Regions from separate parts of the Lysinibacillus sp. NPDC058147 genome, predicted to be linked through region 1. Evidence: predicted binding sites of a transcription regulator. Region 1 holds the regulator's gene; the other holds the start of a gene.
The links. Region 1 encodes CtsR, which represses protease genes until heat stress. Its sites were predicted from a motif close to ATGGTCAATAAAGGTCAAACA; they were not measured.

Region 1 (9,088 bases):
CATCTAAATAAGCAACCCCTTGATTATGCTCTTTGCCGTCTTTAATGACCATCACTTGCATATCCTCACCCGGAATAACGACAGGCTTTACTGCATTTGCTAAATCATTGATGTTCAGCACTTTAACGTGGTGAAGCTCACAAACTTTGTTAAGGTTAAAGTCGTTTGTAACAATTTGAGTATCATTACCCCTTTTCTTTGCAAGACGTACTAGCTTTAAGTCAACCTCTTGAACATCTTCAAAGTCCTCTTCAGTAATCTCAACCTTCGTCGTACGCTCATCTTGTAATTTCTTTAAAATATCTAAACCACGACGACCTCTTGTACGCTTTAATGTATCCGAAGAATCAGCAATATGCTGGAGCTCAGTAAGGACAAATTGGGGTACAACTAGTGTACCTTCTATAAAGCCGGTTTCAGAAATATCTGCGATACGACCATCAATAATAACACTAGTATCTAACAGTTTATAGTTTCCTCGTGCTTCTTGCGGCTCTATACCTTCCGTTAATTTTTTCTTCGTATTGTTACCACGTAATGTAAATAGCTGGATTAATTCATCTCGCTTTTTAAAGCCTACACGGAACCCTAAATAGCCAAGCACAAATGACAGTATAATTGGTATGACTTTTGTAATAATCGGTAAATCAATACTATCAATTGCAAAGCCTAAGAAATAAGCAACGATTAATCCGATAATAAGTCCAAGCGTACCAAATAATAAATCTCCAACAGGTACTTTAAATAACACCTCTTCCATCCAGCTAATGAGCCTTACAAAATAATCTGAAAAGGCAAACGATAATGTAAACAGTAAAAGCGCACCTAAAGCTACTGATACGTAAGGATTATCCAGCCAAGGATTAGATGATAAATGAAGCAATTCGTATAATGGCGGTAAGAAAACAAGGCCTAATGCTCCTCCAATCAGTAAAAAAGCAATTTGAACAAATTTTTTCATAAACTGTCACCTCCTATTTTTAATATATAATTATACATAGTTTACTGTAGAAAATCTTTTATGAACCCATCAAAGTATCGTTAATATCTATTCTTTTGATCGATCATTTCGAGTCTAACGACAGAGAAAACCAATTACTAAAATTAGAAATGCCCTTTAGCATTCGCTGGGCATTAAAGAAGCTTTTTCACATACATTATTTTAGACGCCATTAACCCTATTTGAGTTTCCTACCGTCTATCTACGAATTCCAATATACTCTTGCAATTAAAAGTGCATGTTAGAACATTGTCCAACATGCACAAGCTTATTTACAGCTCTCTAAAGCAAGCATTCAATGCATCTTTTATCGTTTCTACACCAACTATTTCAATACCTTGTGGAAAATCCCATCCACCGATATTCGAAGCCGGTATGAAGGCTCGTTTAAATCCGAGCTTTGCTGCCTCAATCACACGTTGTTCAATACGTGATACACGACGCACTTCTCCTGTCAAGCCTACTTCCCCAATAAAGCAATCCGTTGCTCTGACAGCTTGATCCTTAAAACTTGAAACGATGCTTGTCAACACAGCCAAATCAATTGCAGGCTCATCAAGCTTCACGCCGCCAGCAACTTTAATATATGCATCCTGTGCCTGTAGCATGAGACCCATTCTCTTTTCAAGGACTGCCATAAGCAGCTGCACACGATTTTGATCGACACCCGTTGCCATTCGTTTTGGATAATTAAAGCTTGTTGGTGTTACAAGCGACTGAATTTCAACTAGAATTGGCCGTGTACCTTCCATCGAGGCTACAATCGTTGACCCTGCCGCCCCCTGTGAACGCTCCTGTAAAAACAATTCAGACGGGTTTAACACTTCCTTTAAGCCCCCTTGAAGCATTTCAAAGATAGCAATTTCATTCGTAGAGCCAAAGCGGTTTTTTTGACTGCGTAAAATACGGTGATTATGATGTCGTTCTCCTTCAAAATACAATACCGTATCAACCATATGCTCTAAAATACGTGGCCCTGCAATTTGTCCCTCTTTTGTTACATGTCCCACTAAAAAAATTGCAATTCCCTTCGTTTTTGCAATTCGCATAAGTTCTGCGGTACATTCACGCACTTGTGATACACTACCAGGTGCACTCGTAACCTCCGGATGAAAAACAGTTTGAATAGAATCGACAATTACGAACTTTGGCTGTACATCGTCAATTGTCTGATTTAAAAACTCTAAATTCGTCTCAGAATATATATATAACTCCTGTGATACCACGCCTAAACGCTCTGCACGTAGCTTTGTTTGACGGATAGATTCCTCACCAGAAATATAGAGCACACGATGTCCCTTATTCGATAGTAACGCAGATACTTGTAATAATAACGTCGACTTCCCAATCCCAGGATCTCCCCCAATTAACACAAGAGAACCTGGCACGATGCCGCCACCTAACACTCGGTTAAGCTCACCCATTTCTGTTGCAACTCGTGATTCCTCAGCAGCTTCAATCTGCATAATAGGGAGAGCCTTTTGGGTAACTGTAGCAGAATGTTGGAATGCCCCACGTGGCCCTTTTGCAACGACCTCCACCTCTTCAACCATCTTATTCCATTCTCCACATCCTGGACATCTTCCCATCCATTTTGCAGATTCATAGCCGCAGCTTGAACATACAAATTTTGTTTTTTTCTTTGCCAAATTGCATCCACCTCGAATATTTGTTCTTATATTTATTGTACATAAAAAAGGACAGCTTGGCACTATGCCTTGCTGTCCTTTTCTTTATCCCGTATTAACGGGCAGTAATTTATCTGTACAAAAAAGCGAAGCGACAGGACAAGGCCCCACGAATGAAGATTATTTAGAGGTAGAAACTCCCTCTTTTTTCTTCACTACAAACTCATCATTCACGTAATCAATGATAACCTGGTTGCCCTTCTCTACACTACCTTTTAGCAGTTCTTCCGATAAACGATCTTCTACTTGTTTTTGCAATGCGCGACGTAGTGGACGAGCACCATATTGAGGATCGTAGCCTTCCTCTGCAATTTTCTCAAGAGCCGAATCCGTTAACTCTAACGAAATATCTTGCTCTTTTAGACGTTTTGTTAAAGCATTCGCCATCATCGCTACGATTTCTTTTAAATGTTCTTTTTCTAGTGAGTGGAAGACGATCATTTCGTCGATACGGTTTAAGAATTCTGGGCGGAATGCTTTTTTCAATTCCTCCAGCATTGTACCTTTCATATCTTTATACTTCGTATCAGTACTACCTACATTGAAACCAAGGTTTTTACGATATTTTAAAGCATCTGCGCCAACATTTGATGTCATAATAACAACCGTGTTGCGGAAATCTACCACTCGACCTTTAGAATCTGTTAAACGGCCATCTTCAAGTACTTGAAGTAAGATATTGAAAACATCTGGATGAGCCTTCTCAATTTCATCTAGTAATACTACTGAATACGGTTTTCTACGAACTTTTTCTGTTAGTTGACCGCCATCATCAAAGCCTACATAGCCTGGAGGTGAACCAACTAAACGAGAAGTCGAATGTTTTTCCATGTACTCAGACATATCAACGCGAATCATTGCGTCTTCATCGCCAAACATAACTTCAGCTAACGCTCTAGCAAGCTCTGTTTTACCAACCCCTGTAGGGCCTAAGAAAATAAATGAGCCAATTGGTCGTTTCGGATCTTTTAAACCAGCTCTTGCACGACGAATTGCGCGTGAAATAGCCTCTACTGCTTCTCCTTGGCCAACAACTCGTTTGTGTAACTCTTCTTCAAGTTGTAATAACTTAGAAGATTCTTCTGAAGCAATTTTTGATACTGGAATTCCAGTCCACATAGATACTACCGCCGCTACATCATCCACTGTAACTTTTGACTCAGCTTTACCTTGTTCTTCTTTCCAATTTTTTCTCGTAGTTTCAATTTCATCTTTTAGCTTTTGCTCTGTATCTCTTAATGACGCCGCCTTTTCAAATTCTTGACCTGAAACAGCCGCATTCTTTTCAGAGCGCACATTTTCAAGCTTATCTTCAAGTGCCTTTAAGTTTGGTGGCACTGCGAATGAGCGTAAGCGTACTTTAGAACCCGCCTCATCAATTAAGTCAATCGCCTTATCTGGTAAGAAACGATCAGAAATATATCGGTCACTCATTTTTGCTGCCGCTTCAATTGCTTCATCTGTAATTTTCACACGGTGATGTGCTTCATAACGATCACGTAAGCCTTGAATAATTTGAATCGCTTCTTCTACAGTTGGCTCATCAACTTGAATTGGTTGGAAACGACGCTCTAATGCCGCATCCTTCTCAATATATTTGCGATACTCATCTAGTGTCGTTGCACCAATACATTGAAGTTCACCACGTGCTAATGATGGTTTTAAAATATTTGACGCATCAATGGCACCTTCTGCACCACCTGCACCGATCAATGTATGCAATTCATCGATGAATAAAATAACATTTCCTGCTTGGCGAATTTCATCCATTACTTTTTTCAAGCGATCCTCAAACTCACCACGATATTTTGTTCCAGCAACAACTGTCCCCATATCAAGTGTCATAACACGTTTATCACGAAGAATTTCTGGCACTTCATTATTAATAATTTGCTGCGCTAAGCCTTCAGCAATAGCTGTTTTACCAACACCAGGCTCCCCGATTAATACAGGGTTATTTTTTGTACGGCGAGATAATACCTCGATAACACGTGTAATTTCCTTACTTCGACCAATGACCGGATCTAAAGTGCCTTCACGAGCAATTTGCGTTAAATCACGCGCAAGGCTATCTAATGTTGGTGTATTGGCAGCCTGTGCAGCTTGTTGACCAGATTGAGCATTATCGTTATTGCCTAATAACAATAGTACTTGCTGACGAGCCTTATTCAATCCGACACCAGCATTATTTAATACACGAGCCGCTATACCTTCACCTTCACGAATAAGCGCTAATAGTAAATGCTCTGTGCCGATATAAGAATGACCTAATTTACGTGATTCATCTACTGAAAGTTCTATTACTTTTTTAGCTCGTGGTGTGTAGTGGACAATTGGACCAACATCCTCTTTACCTTTCCCTACAAGCTCTTCAATACCTGATTCAATCATTTGAGGACTAATATCAATGGCTTCTAATGCTTTTGCAGCAATACCGCCACCTTCACGGATAAGCCCTAATAGAATATGCTCTGTTCCAATTGATTCGTGTTTCCAACGAATTGCCTCTTCTTGTGCAAGCTGTAATACTTTTTGCGCGCGTTGTGTAAAACGATTAAACATCAAATGAATCCTCTCCTTTTCCCCGAATAATAGGCTTACTCATATTTTCTCGAGATAGTGCCTCACGAAGCATTTCCGCTCGTACGCGATCTCGCTCAGTAGGTGGCAAAACGTCACCTGCGTAATTCTGTAAAAATCCAGGCTGCATACTGACTACACATTCGTTTAATTTGGTCGCTTTAATACCTTCAATCAACTGTAAATCTACCCCTAAACGAACATTGGATAAACAGGTAGCAGCTTCCTCACTCGTTAAAATTCGAGCATGTGTTAAAGTACCTAAAGCACGGTATACACGGTCTTCCAAGGCTAGTTCTGCTTTTTCCATTAGCTTGCCTCTTGCATGCCGTTCTTTTTGAATTATTTTTTCAGCGACACTTTGGATGTCCGCTAAAATATCATCCTCGGTTTTACCTAGTGTAATCTGATTTGACACTTGGTAAACATTCCCTATGTTTTCGCTACCCTCTCCATATATTCCTCTTACCGTCATTCCTAATCTCGTCATTGCATTCATGATTTGATTCATCTGACCCGTAAGTGTAAGAGCTGGCAGGTGCATCATAACGGATGCTCGCAAACCAGTACCAATATTTGTCGGGCAACTTGTTAAATAACCAAATGTATCTCGAAATGCATAAGGCAAAGCTTTCTCTAAGGCACGATCTATTTTATTTGCCTGCTCGTAAGCCTTTTGAAGTTGAAAACTCGCCGTCATACATTGAATGCGTAAATGGTCTTCTTCGTTCACCATAATGCTAATAGATTCGTCATCAGATAAGAGCATGGAACCGTCTCGCTCTTTCTTAGCAAGCTGAGGACTAATTAAATGTTTTTCTACAAGTATTTGACGCTGTAAAGACGTTAAATCTTTAATAGCAAAATATGAATAATTTTCTCGAAGTTCTGTACTGTCCTTGATTGCATGTGTAACTACCTGTTCCACCTGTAATGCTTCATCCTCTGTAAAGGCTAATGGAAAACGATAACCATCTAAATTTCGAGCAAGGCGGATGCGTGTACTAATGACAATATCTGAATAATCGTCTTCCACACTCATCCAAATTGGTGTAGCACGCTCTAAAAACGGTTCAATCATCACGACACATCACCACCTTCAAATTGTAGCTGCTTCTCAAGTTCTCTTACTTCATCTCGAAGCTTAGCTGCCTCTTCAAATAGTTCTTCATCTACAGCAAGTCTCATACGGTTACGAATATCTTCAATTTGCTTTTTGATGACATGAATATTATTTCGAGCACCGGGCATTTTCCCTATATGTTGGGGACCAGCCTGTATACGATTAAAGAGCTTCGGTAAGTGCTCGCTAAAGGTGTCATAGCAGCTAGGGCATCCAAATTTACCTTCTTTTAAAAACTGTTTATACGTAAATCCACATTGTGGACATGTTTGCGACTGTGGTTGTGCTTGCTGCTTTTCACCCACTTTTTGTTGCTGCCATGTAGGTGAGCCAAACCAATTGGATAATAGCTGTTGAATAGAGATTGGCTCTTGCTTAAATTCAGCATGAAATGGATGGAACTGCGAGGCGCAGACGTCGCAATAATGGTGCTCCACCTTTTGACCACTTTGAACCTGTGTTACGGTAACTGTCGCATTACGCTGCTTACAATGTTCGCATATCATTTCCATCACCTCTTTTATTTTTGCTGTTCATATTTAATCGTTGTCAGCATCGCTCTTAAAATTTTGGCTCGAATGTTATCCCTTAACGGGAGTTGCAAATCGATAGTTGAGCGATCAACTGCTGCTAACATTATTTTCGCTTCTCGCTTGGAAATTACCTGCTCATCAATTAGTCGATAAACTAAATCTTCTGCCATTGTTTGCGATGCCCCACTGTCTATTTGCCTAAGGACATCATCGATTAAATCAATTTGTGAATTCGCGCGGACACGTAAAATTCGAATGTATCCACCACCACCACGTTTGCTTTCAACAAGGTAACCTCGTTCGGCAGTAAATCTTGTATTGATTACATAATTTATTTGTGAGGGCACGCATTGAAATTTATCTGCAATTTCACTACGTTTTATTTCAATATGCCCTTCTCCACCTAATTCAAGTACTTGCTTTAAGTAGCCTTCTATGATGTCTGATATATTACGCATTTTAGGAATACACCTCGCTTACTTCACTGACTTTGACTATCTTTGACTTTCTTTGAGTATATTATACAAAACGCTTGAAAATAATTGCAATTAATTCGCACATAGAAAAATTTAAGCGTTTTCTGTCCTTTTTATAAGATACCCTTTTCAGCTATAGAAAAAACGCAAGCATATGCAACTAGCATATACTTGCGTCTATAAAAATTATACCCAGCGACCAACAATTGGGTAACGCCAAGGTTCATCAGATAGAGCCTTCACAATACCGATAATTGGCACAATAAAATACATAATACCAAAAACAATCAAGAACGGTATACCAATGATTAGGAAGCTTAAAATACCCGAAATTGTCAGTAGTACCCACATCACAATTTGGAACAATAAGGCTTGCACAGAAAAACTTTTTATCTCTTCATCCGAGCCAATTAAGAAAAATATAATTGGTACTAACCATGGCGCAAAAAACGCACTTGCGTGTATGATTACCTTAGACCATTTAGTTTCCATTTATATCAACCCTTCCATTTAATTTTTTTATTTTATGTACTACTATTTACGGAACTTTGCTTTAAATAGTTTCAAATAAAAGTTGGATTTTTAAAATTTTTTTGAAAGGCATGTGATACTCGATGGAATTTAATAACAAACTTGCAAACGAATACGAAAAAGGTATTCGTCGCACTCTACCTAGCTATGATGCAATGCTACGTTTAACACAAACCTTTTATCAATCTGCGTTACATGAAAAAGCTGAGTTTTTAGTAGTTGGCTCCGGAAGCGGTAATGAAATTTTACAGCTCGCTGAGGAAAGACCTCATTGGTCATTTATTGGCATAGATCCATCAGAAGCGATGCTACAAATAGCTGGTGAACGTTTAAAATCCATACCTAATAATATTTCTTTATATCAAGGAACTATACTGGATACTCAGCTACCTGCAGTAAAGTTTGATGCAGCAAGCTGTGTATTAGTACTTCATTTTATACAAGACGATCAAGAGAAGCTTGCAACATTAAAAGAAATAGCGAATAATTTAAAGCCTGGTGCCCCGTTTGTCCTCGTCTCAAAATACGGGCAACCTGGTTCCTTAGAAACTGAGCTACAATTTGATTTATGGCGTGCTTATTGGCTACAACATACAAAGCTATCACCATCAGACGTAGCGGAAATGGAGAAATCCATACGTTCTCTTTCATTTATGCGTGAAGAGGACATTTTATCACTATTACAGCAGGCAGGCTTTACAAAACCATCTAGGTTCTTTGCTACGACTTTATTCGGTGGTTGGATATGTTATAAAGAAAGTTTCCTGTGAAGATATATACACCTGCTAGGGTAGAATGAACAGAATTGAGGTGAATGCTGTGATACGCACAATTGGAATTACAAAAGATCAAAAGCTTATAAAGGATTTTCCGCTTGAAGATATACACAAAAATGACTTTGAATGGTACTGGGTCGATTTTAATTGTCCAACCGACGATGAAGAACTACTGTTAGATACATTTTTCCACTTTCATCCACTCGCTATAGAAGATTGTTTAATGCGTTTACAGCGGCCAAAGCTCGATTTTTATGATGATTTCCATTTCTTTGTTATCCAAAGAGTTAACGAAGAATTAACAGCTGAGGAAGTAAACATTTTTGTTTCTAATAAATTTATTGTCACATTTCATAAAAACGTAGCTCCGGAAATAGATCG
Region 2 (9,088 bases), on a different contig from region 1:
GCGGGAATGACTGCAGCTGTTTATACATCACGTGCCAACCTTTCAACTTTAATGATTGAACGTGGTATCCCTGGCGGACAAATGGCAAATACAGAAGAAGTAGAAAACTATCCAGGATTTGATACAATTTTAGGGCCTGAGCTTTCTACAAAAATGTTCGATCACGCTAAGAAATTTGGTGCAGAATATGCATATGGTGATGTCACTGAAATTATTGATGGTGAAGAATATAAAACAATAAAATCAGGTACTAAAGAATATAAAACACGAGCAATTATTCTATCTACAGGTGCGGAGTATAAAAAAATGGGCGTGCCTGGCGAAAAAGAACTTGGTGGCCGTGGTGTCAGCTATTGTGCAGTATGTGATGGTGCATTCTTCAAGCAAAAAAATCTTGTAGTCGTAGGTGGCGGAGATTCTGCTGTTGAAGAAGGCGTTTATTTAACTCGCTTTGCTGATAAAGTAACAATTGTGCACCGTCGTGATAAATTACGTGCACAAAAAATTCTTCAAGATCGTGCCTTTGCTAACGAAAAAATTGATTTCATTTGGAATTCAACAGTCAAAGAAATTAATGAGGCTAACGGTAAAGTTGGAAGTGTAACATTACAATCAACTGTAGATGGTACAGAATCTGATTTTGCTACTGATGGCGTATTTGTCTACATTGGTATGCTACCGTTAACAAAACCATTTGAGTCTCTAGGTATTTTAAATGACGCTGGTTATATTTTGACAAATGATAATATGGAAACAACAGTGCCAGGAATCTTCGCAGCTGGAGATGTACGTGAAAAATCACTTCGTCAAATCGTTACAGCAACAGGTGACGGAAGTATTGCAGCACAAGCAGTACAGCACTATGTGGAAGAATTATTAGAAAAAATTAATGCTTAAAGTGGAGCAATCCTAAAATTTGCTTTTGATTGGCTCATCACCAAAAGTTGTGGATGACATTTGTTAAAACGTATACTACTATGTTAACAAGTTGATTGGAGTGGAGGCTGGGCGACTCCTTGGGGATTAGCAATAGAGGAACGAAGGCTAAAACCATCACATCCTGTGATAACGCCTTCGTGACCAACATCGTGCTGTTGCTGTCGCTACGTTGCACTACGCTTTCGCACAGACAAAAACACTTTGCTGCCGCTACGTTTAGCACTACGCTTTCGCGCAAAAAACATCTGTTGGCCCAGGCGGCTCATCGGACGCCCCCAGGAAGCTCTGCTTTGCGCGAAAGCGAAGCGTCAGCGGCAATTGTTTTATCTGTGCGAAAGCGAAGCGTCAGCGGCAATTGTTTTATCTGCGCGAAAGTGAAGCGTCAGCGGCAATTGTTTTATCTGCGCGAAAGCGAAGCGTCAGCGGCAATTGTTTTATCTGCGCGAAAGCGAAGCGTCAGCGGCAAAGCTCCCAGCCGGAACGGAAATCGACCCCACATTATGGTGATGATTTTCTTTGATTAGTTTTTAAGGAAAAAAATACAATTTTAATACGGTCTTAATATAGTTGTAACTTGAATGACATATAAAAGGTGTAATATATAAAGTGTAATTAGCAATCCCCCTTTTATTTTGTTGAGTAGGTTGTTTCCGCCAAATAAGGTGGAGCAGCCTATTTTTGTTGTAAACGGAAATTTTTATGACGGAGTTTCATATGTTTGAGTAGAGGCTAATAACAGTATCGATGAAGTTAAAATTGCAAATGCTCCTAAAGTTTAGAATTGAGGACAAACCTTGTTCGGTCTTGCTATAATAAAAGGTAGAATGCAAAAGAGATTAGAGGTGTGCCTATGCAAAGAATTGCAAATTTAATAGCCGTAAAAGACGGTCAAGTGTTATTACTTCAGAAGCCGAGACGTGGCTGGTACGTAGCCCCTGGCGGTAAAATGGAGAGCGGTGAGTCAATTTATGAGGCTGCTGTACGTGAGTTTCAAGAAGAAACAAATGTCACACCAATAAATGCTCATCTAAAGGGTGTTTATACGATGGTTATTAAAGAAAATAATGAGGTAGTTGACGAATGGATGCTATATACATTTGTTGCAAAGGATATTGAAGGAGTACCATTTGAAGAAACTAGAGAAGGCAAACTTGCATGGCACCCAGTAGAGGATTTGAAACATTTGCCAATGGCTGAAGGTGATCGAACAAACTTACAATTTGCTATCTCACAATCAGGCATTCAGTATGGTACATTCGAATACACAACTGATTTTGAATTACTTCATGAGAAAATACAAATATCATTCGAACAATAAAGGAGCTGCATGACAGTGGTGGTTGAAGGCCCAAAAGGTACACATGAATTGGTTATTATTACAGGAATGTCTGGAGCTGGGAAAACAGTAGCTATTCAGAGCTTTGAGGATTTAGGGTATTACTGTATTGATAATTTACCACCAGCGTTACTCACAACATTTTTAACCCTACTAAGGGATTCGGGTAAAAATATTACACGTATAGCGGCTGTCATGGATATGCGTGGTGGCGACTTTTTTGATTCTCTTATTGGCGCCCTCGATCATATACTTAAAGAAGGCGATATCGTTGCACGAATTTTATTTTTAGATGCAGATGATGCAACTTTAGTTAGACGTTATAAAGAAACAAGACGTGCACATCCATTAGCTGTAAATGGTTTGCCATTAGATGGCATTAAACAAGAACGTAAGCTTTTATCAGAAGTAAAGGGTCGCGCTAAATTTGTCTATAATACATCTAATATGAAGCCTAAAGGGCTACGTGAAAAAATAGCTAAAGAATTTGCCAGTGATGCTGATAATATTTTCTCAGTGAATATTATGTCTTTTGGATTTAAGCATGGTATGCCGATTGATGCCGACTTAGTATTTGATGTCCGTTTTTTAAAAAACCCATATTATGTAGAAGAGTTACGCCATAAAACGGGTTTACAAACTGAGGTATCTTCTTATGTTCTGGCACTTGATGATACGCAAACACTCATTCAAAAACTAACAGATTTGTTTGAATTTATGATTCCGCTCTATAGACAAGAGGGCAAATCACAACTTGTCATTGCTTTTGGATGTACTGGCGGACAGCATCGTTCGGTAACGTTAGCAGAATATTTCGGGGCATATTTAGCTGGAAAGGAAAACACTGTTATTACGCATCGTGACATCAATCGTAGAAAGGATTGAGTGAATGGGAAAGAAGCGAACAAAGCTTGTTGTAATTGGGGGTGGTACAGGGCTTTCTACATTATTACGAGGGCTTAAGCACCACCCATTTGATATTACTGCAATTGTGACAGTAGCAGATGATGGTGGTTCTTCAGGGCGCTTACGAGATGACTATGATATTCCACCACCTGGTGATGTGCGCAACGTGATTGCGGCGTTATCAGATGTCGAACCGCTTGTAGAGCAAATGTTTCAATATCGATTTTCAGCATCGGAAGATTTACGTGGTCATTCATTGGGTAATTTAATGCTGACTGCTTTAACAGATATTACTGGGGACTTTAACCATGCTATAAGTGAAATGGGCAAGGTATTAAAGGTTCATGGTCGTGTTATACCAGCAGCAAATAAAAAGATAAATTTACATGCAGAGCTTGAGGATGGCTCAATCATTGAAGGTGAATCTAAAATTCCTATGGCTAAAGAACGAATTAGCCGAGTTTTTTTAGTGCCTGGAAATGTGAAACCGTTACCAGAAGCTATTCGAGCAATCAATCGTGCTGACTATATATTAATTGGTCCGGGAAGTTTATATACAAGCATTATTCCAAATCTTCTTGTAAAAGAAATTGGGCAAGCTGTTGTTAAGGCTAGAGGAAGAAAAATTTACGTTTGTAATTTAATGACTCAAAAAGGTGAAACCATTTCCTATACAGCAGGTGATCATGTTAAAGCTATATACAAGCATGTAGGTGACTCTTTCATCGATTCAATATTGGTGAATGATGTAAAACTCCCTCATCCTGTAAAAGAGCTTTATAAAGAAGAGTGTGCCGAGCCTGTAACATTTGACGTTGCAAAGCTAGAAAGTATGGGATTAGAAGTTATTAAACGGGATATTGCCACGATCCGCCCAGATGGGACGGTTCGTCACAATGCGGCAAACGTTGCAAAATGGCTTGTAGATTACGCGAATATCTATGAACAAGAAGTTAATGAATTATAAAGTATTTATTGTATATGATAAGATGAACATATACATAGAACAAAAGGTTGAAAGGAGGGCGTGATATGTCTTTTGCTTCTGAAACGAAAAAGGAATTAACTCAAATAGAAGCGGACAATCATTGTATGAAAGCAGAAGTATCTGCCCTAATTCGTATGAATGGTTCATTATCCTTTGCTAATAAACAGCTAAGCTTAGACGTACAAACTGAAAACGCTGCAATCGCAAGAAGACTTTATACGATTATGAAAAAACTGTATCCGTATAATGTCGAGTTACTTGTTAGAAAAAAGATGCGTTTGAAAAAAAATAACGTATACATTTGCCGTGTAAGAGAAGGTGCGCGTGAGCTACTAATTGATTTAGAAATCATCTCAGACGACTTTCAATTTAATCATACTATTTCTCGGGAGCTCATTAAAAAGAGTGGTCAAAAAAGAGCGTATTTACGAGGCGCATTTTTAGCGGGTGGCTCTGTCAACAATCCAGAAACATCAGCCTACCATTTAGAAATTTATTCATTATATAAAGAGCACGGCGAGGCTTTAATGGATTTGATGAATGAATTTGAGCTAAATGCAAAAACAATTGAACGAAAAAAAGGCTTTGTTACTTATTTAAAAGAAGCAGAAAAAATTTCTGATTTCCTTAATATTGTTGGAGCTCATCGAGCAATGATGAAGTTCGAAGACGTTCGCATATTGAGAGACATGAGAAATAGTGTTAATCGCATAGTTAACTGTGAAACAGCGAACTTAAATAAAACAATAGGTGCAGCATTACGTCAGGTAGAGAATATCCGATTTATTGAAAATTCAATAGGACTAGATCAATTGCCAGAAAAACTTCGTGAAATTGCCCGATTACGAGTAGAATATCAAGATGTAACGCTAAAAGAACTTGGCGAAATGGTATCAAGTGGGACAGTTAGTAAATCAGGTGTCAATCATCGATTACGGAAAATCGATGAGATTGCCGATGCATTAAGAAACGGAGAAAAAATTGGTGGTTGAATTTTCATACTTTTCAGGTATGAATGTCATGCGTAATCGCATATTGTTCTTTTGCTAGTAAGTAAGGTAAGATAAAAATAATAAGATGAACGGTAGTAAAGGGGAGTTTTAAGAATGACCGAGAGAAGAGTCCATGTAAAATTAAAATTAGGACTACAAGCTAGACAAGCAGCATTATTTGTCCAAGAAGCAAATCGTTTTAGTGCCGATATCTTTCTTGAGAAAGATGAGAAAAAAGTAAATGCTAAATCCATTATGGGCGTTATGAGCTTAGCCATTGCAAAAGGAACAGAGGTCGTACTTAGTGGCGATGGCAACGATGCTGAGCAAGCGGTTACAGCATTAGCAACACTAATCGAAAAAGAAGATTAAAAACCTATGATGCAAAGACTGTCCAAACTGTAAAACTTACATGTTGGGCAGTTTTTTTGCGCTTTTGCACAGAATATATAGGTCCTGGAAGAAGGGCGGAGGGAGCGACGGAAAGAAAAAGCCAAGGTCGTGGATAGAAAAGCCAAAATGATGGATATAAAAGCGAAACATGGATAGAGGAGCCAAAAACGTGGATTAAAACGCCAAAATGATGGATAGAGTAACCGAAATCGTGGATAGAACCATCAAAATGATGGATAGAAGAGCTAAAACGACGGAAAGAAGAGTCAGAGCGACGGAAGGAAGAGTCGCAGCGGCGGAAAAAAGAGCCAGAGCGACGGAAAGAATAGTCGAAGTGACGGAAAGAAAAGCCTGCGACGGAAGGAAGAGTCGGAGCGACGGAAGGAAGAGTCGAAGCGGCGGAAGAAAGAGTCGAAGCGACGGAAAGAAAAGTCTGCGACGGAAGGAAGAGTCGCAGCGGCGGAAAAAAGAGCCAGAGCGACGGAAAGAATAGTCGAAGTGACGGAAAGAAAAGCCAAGGTTGTGGATAGAAACGCCAAAATGATGGATAGAGGAGCCAAAAACGTGGATAGCCCCACCCAAAACGTGGATAGAACCATTCAAAGTAAAGAATAGCCCCATCAAACCATACATAAATTTGATGTCGAACAAAAAAAGACATCTCAGAAATAAATCTGGGATGCCTTTAATTTATTATTTACGATCCATAATTTGGTCGATTAAGCCGTATTCTTTTGCACGCTCAGCAGTCATGAAGTTATCGCGGTCTGTATCTCTTGCAATGACTTCAAGTGGTTGACCAGTGCGTTCTGATAAAATACCATTTAATTTTTCACGTAAGAATAAAATACGTTTTGCAGCGATTTCGATTTCAGTTGCCTGACCTTGTGCACCGCCAAGAGGTTGGTGAATCATTACTTCAGCATTCGGTAATGCGAAACGTTTACCAGGTTCACCAGCAGCAAGTAGGAAAGCACCCATAGATGCTGCCATTCCAATACAAATTGTTTGTACTTGTGGTTTGATAATTTGCATTGTGTCATAAATTGCCATACCAGCAGTGATAGATCCACCTGGTGAGTTAATGTAAAGAAAGATATCTTTGTCTGGATCTTCTGCTTGTAGGAATAGAAGTTGAGCAACAATTGAGTTAGCAACGTTGTCGTCAATTGCGCTTCCTAATAGGATAATACGGTCTTTTAGTAGTCGTGAATAGATGTCATATGCACGTTCACCACGACTTGTTTGTTCAATAACTGTAGGAATTAAATTCATGTTAAATCCTCCTTAAAAAACTAAATTCGATTACTTTTGCTGAAAACTTCCTTTGTATTTCAGCTGTAACCTTATCATACACATTATAGTCAGGGAAGGTCAAATATTAACCCTGTTAAAGTGAAATAAATTAAATCCATTTTGCCCTGACGTAATTGTAGCTGCCGCGTCGCTTTCGCCCAGAAAACGTTTGATGCTGCCACGTCACTTTCGCTCAGAAAACGTTTGATGCTGCCACGTCACTTTCGCCCAGAAAACATTTGGTGCTGCCGCGTCGCTTTCGCCCAGAAAACGTTTGATGCTGCCGCGTCACTTTCGCCCAGAAAACGTTTGGTGCTGCCGCTTCGCTTTCGCCCAGAAAACGTTTGATGCTGCCACGTCGCTTTCGCCCAGAAAACATTTTGCCGCAGACGTTCTTATTCACGCAAAAAAAGAATGACGCTGAAACTTCACTCTTGCGCGTCTAGTTTTTGCGGAATGTCCGCACAATTCAAATCCGTGACATTGCTGGAGTATTATCATATTTCTGTAGGTATTTTGACGCTTGCTGAGTGCAGAAAAAAAAAGTTAAATTGTTTTGCATTCTATAGTTGAATTATGGGCAATACGTTTGTATAATTGATAAGGTCACATAAGTTAAAGTACAGTACACTATTTTGTCAGGTATGCTTCAAATGAGGGTTATCTACATCATGCTTTTCGTAAAGCCTAGGGTGAGTACTTTTTTTTTGTGTTCAATTGCCCTCGTGGTGTAATGGATAACACGTAAGATTCCGGTTCTTGCACTGGGGGTTCGATTCCCTCCGAGGGCGCCATTTTACTGATTATTTGATATACTTTTTAAACTCAATTCTCCTAATAAGTAGTTTAGCAGCCTGCTTAGTGGGGAAAAGAGAGGGTAAATAATGGGAATCTTGCCTAGTAGGAATTATTCCCACATTTGTTCCTTTCAAACCTTCAAAAAAGCAACAACTCCAAATTATTTTTTAGTGAACATACCGTACGTGAAGACTAGTTATACTAGTCGGAAAAAAGAATCCTATCTGAGGGGATTCTTTTTTTTTTTGCAAAAAAACCCTTTAGCATCGATTGTGAATGTATAAATATTCATAATTGGTGCTATTTTCTTTTTAAAATACCGTTTTATTCTAGATAAACCAAATGGGATAAATTTTTATGAAAAAACAATTACTTTTATGCAAAATGTTATTGTCTAAAGAGAATAATGTCACTATAATTGACCTAATAGTCTAATATTTCCGAATAAATAAAAATATTAATTATTTTCGGGAAATAATTGAATTAGGGGGAGTAGCTATGAAAAGAAGTTTATCTATGTTACTGGTAGTCGTAGCAGCATTTGTGCTAGTTCTAGCGGGTTGTGGCGCAAAAGACAAGACATCGTCCGGTAGCGCGCCATCTGAAGATGGAAATGGTAAGAAAGTTTATAAGGTAGGAACAGAAGCGACATTTGCACCGTTCGAATCGCTTGACGATAAAGGAAATATTGTAGGATTGGATTTTGATATTTTGCAGGCGATTGCAGATGAAATGGACTTTAAAGTGGAGTGGCAAAATATTGGCTGGGAGCCTGTCTTCCAAACTGTTAAAAATGGGGAAACAGATATCGGTGCAGCAGGGATCTCTATTAATGATAAGCGTAAGGAAACGTTTGACTTTACAGAGCCGTATTATGAATCTCAATTATTAATCGTTGTAAAAGAAAATTCCAAGATTAAATCATTAGCTGATTTAAAGGATAAAAAGATTTCAGTACAAATTAATGCTACTGGTCATGAAGCTGCGAAAAAGCTACAAGGTGATTCAAGTCCAAATATTATGGCGTTTGAAAATCAGCCGGTTGCTATCAAAGAAATGCTGAATGGTAACGTGGATGCTACGATTGGTGATAATGCGGTAGTTTATGAATATATTAAAGCTCATCCAACAGAGAAGCTTAAAGTAATCGAAGATGATGCATTTGAAAAAGAATACTATGGATTTATGGTTCAGAAAGGAAATACAGAACTTTTAAACAAATTAAATGAAGGTCTGAAAAAAATAAAAGAGAACGGTAAATATAAAGAAATTACAGGTAAAGAACTTAAGTAATAAGCGACTACATGATGGGGCTGTCCTAAAATAAATAAAGAAATTTCATATATTAATATAAGGTGAAAATCCGCGTAGACTCTCCTACGTGAAAAAAGAGGACGAGACCCATCAGGGTGATAAAACTGATTTTGCGACAGGAGCACA

Region 2: the regulator CtsR is predicted to act here: its motif matches at 6,915-6,935, upstream of clpP (ATP-dependent Clp endopeptidase proteolytic subunit ClpP).

Annotation. Positions count from the first base shown of each region.
Region 1 covers NZ_JBHVUJ010000008.1:123,352-132,439, reverse strand. The annotation lists gene ACFVT8_RS20295 (PIN/TRAM domain-containing protein) at 1-961, opposite strand, end outside; gene radA (DNA repair protein RadA) at 1,273-2,649, opposite strand; gene ACFVT8_RS20285 (ATP-dependent Clp protease ATP-binding subunit) at 2,809-5,253, opposite strand; gene mcsB (protein-arginine kinase McsB) at 5,243-6,352, opposite strand; gene ACFVT8_RS20275 (UvrB/UvrC motif-containing protein) at 6,349-6,897, opposite strand; gene ACFVT8_RS20270 (CtsR family transcriptional regulator) at 6,912-7,382, opposite strand; gene ACFVT8_RS20265 (magnetosome magnetite crystal formation protein family) at 7,587-7,892, opposite strand; gene ACFVT8_RS20260 (class I SAM-dependent methyltransferase) at 8,015-8,701, shown strand; gene corA (magnesium/cobalt transporter CorA) at 8,751-9,088, shown strand, end outside.
Region 2 covers NZ_JBHVUJ010000005.1:128,189-137,276, forward strand. The annotation lists gene trxB (thioredoxin-disulfide reductase) at 1-897, shown strand, start outside; gene ACFVT8_RS16090 (hypothetical protein) at 1,017-1,463, shown strand; gene ACFVT8_RS16095 (NUDIX hydrolase) at 1,790-2,257, shown strand; gene rapZ (RNase adapter RapZ) at 2,267-3,160, shown strand; gene ACFVT8_RS16105 (gluconeogenesis factor YvcK family protein) at 3,165-4,148, shown strand; gene whiA (DNA-binding protein WhiA) at 4,214-5,161, shown strand; gene ACFVT8_RS16115 (HPr family phosphocarrier protein) at 5,276-5,533, shown strand; gene ACFVT8_RS16120 (hypothetical protein) at 5,729-6,205, opposite strand; gene clpP (ATP-dependent Clp endopeptidase proteolytic subunit ClpP) at 6,248-6,829, opposite strand; tRNA gene ACFVT8_RS16130 (tRNA-Arg) at 7,570-7,644, shown strand; gene ACFVT8_RS16135 (basic amino acid ABC transporter substrate-binding protein) at 8,147-8,941, shown strand.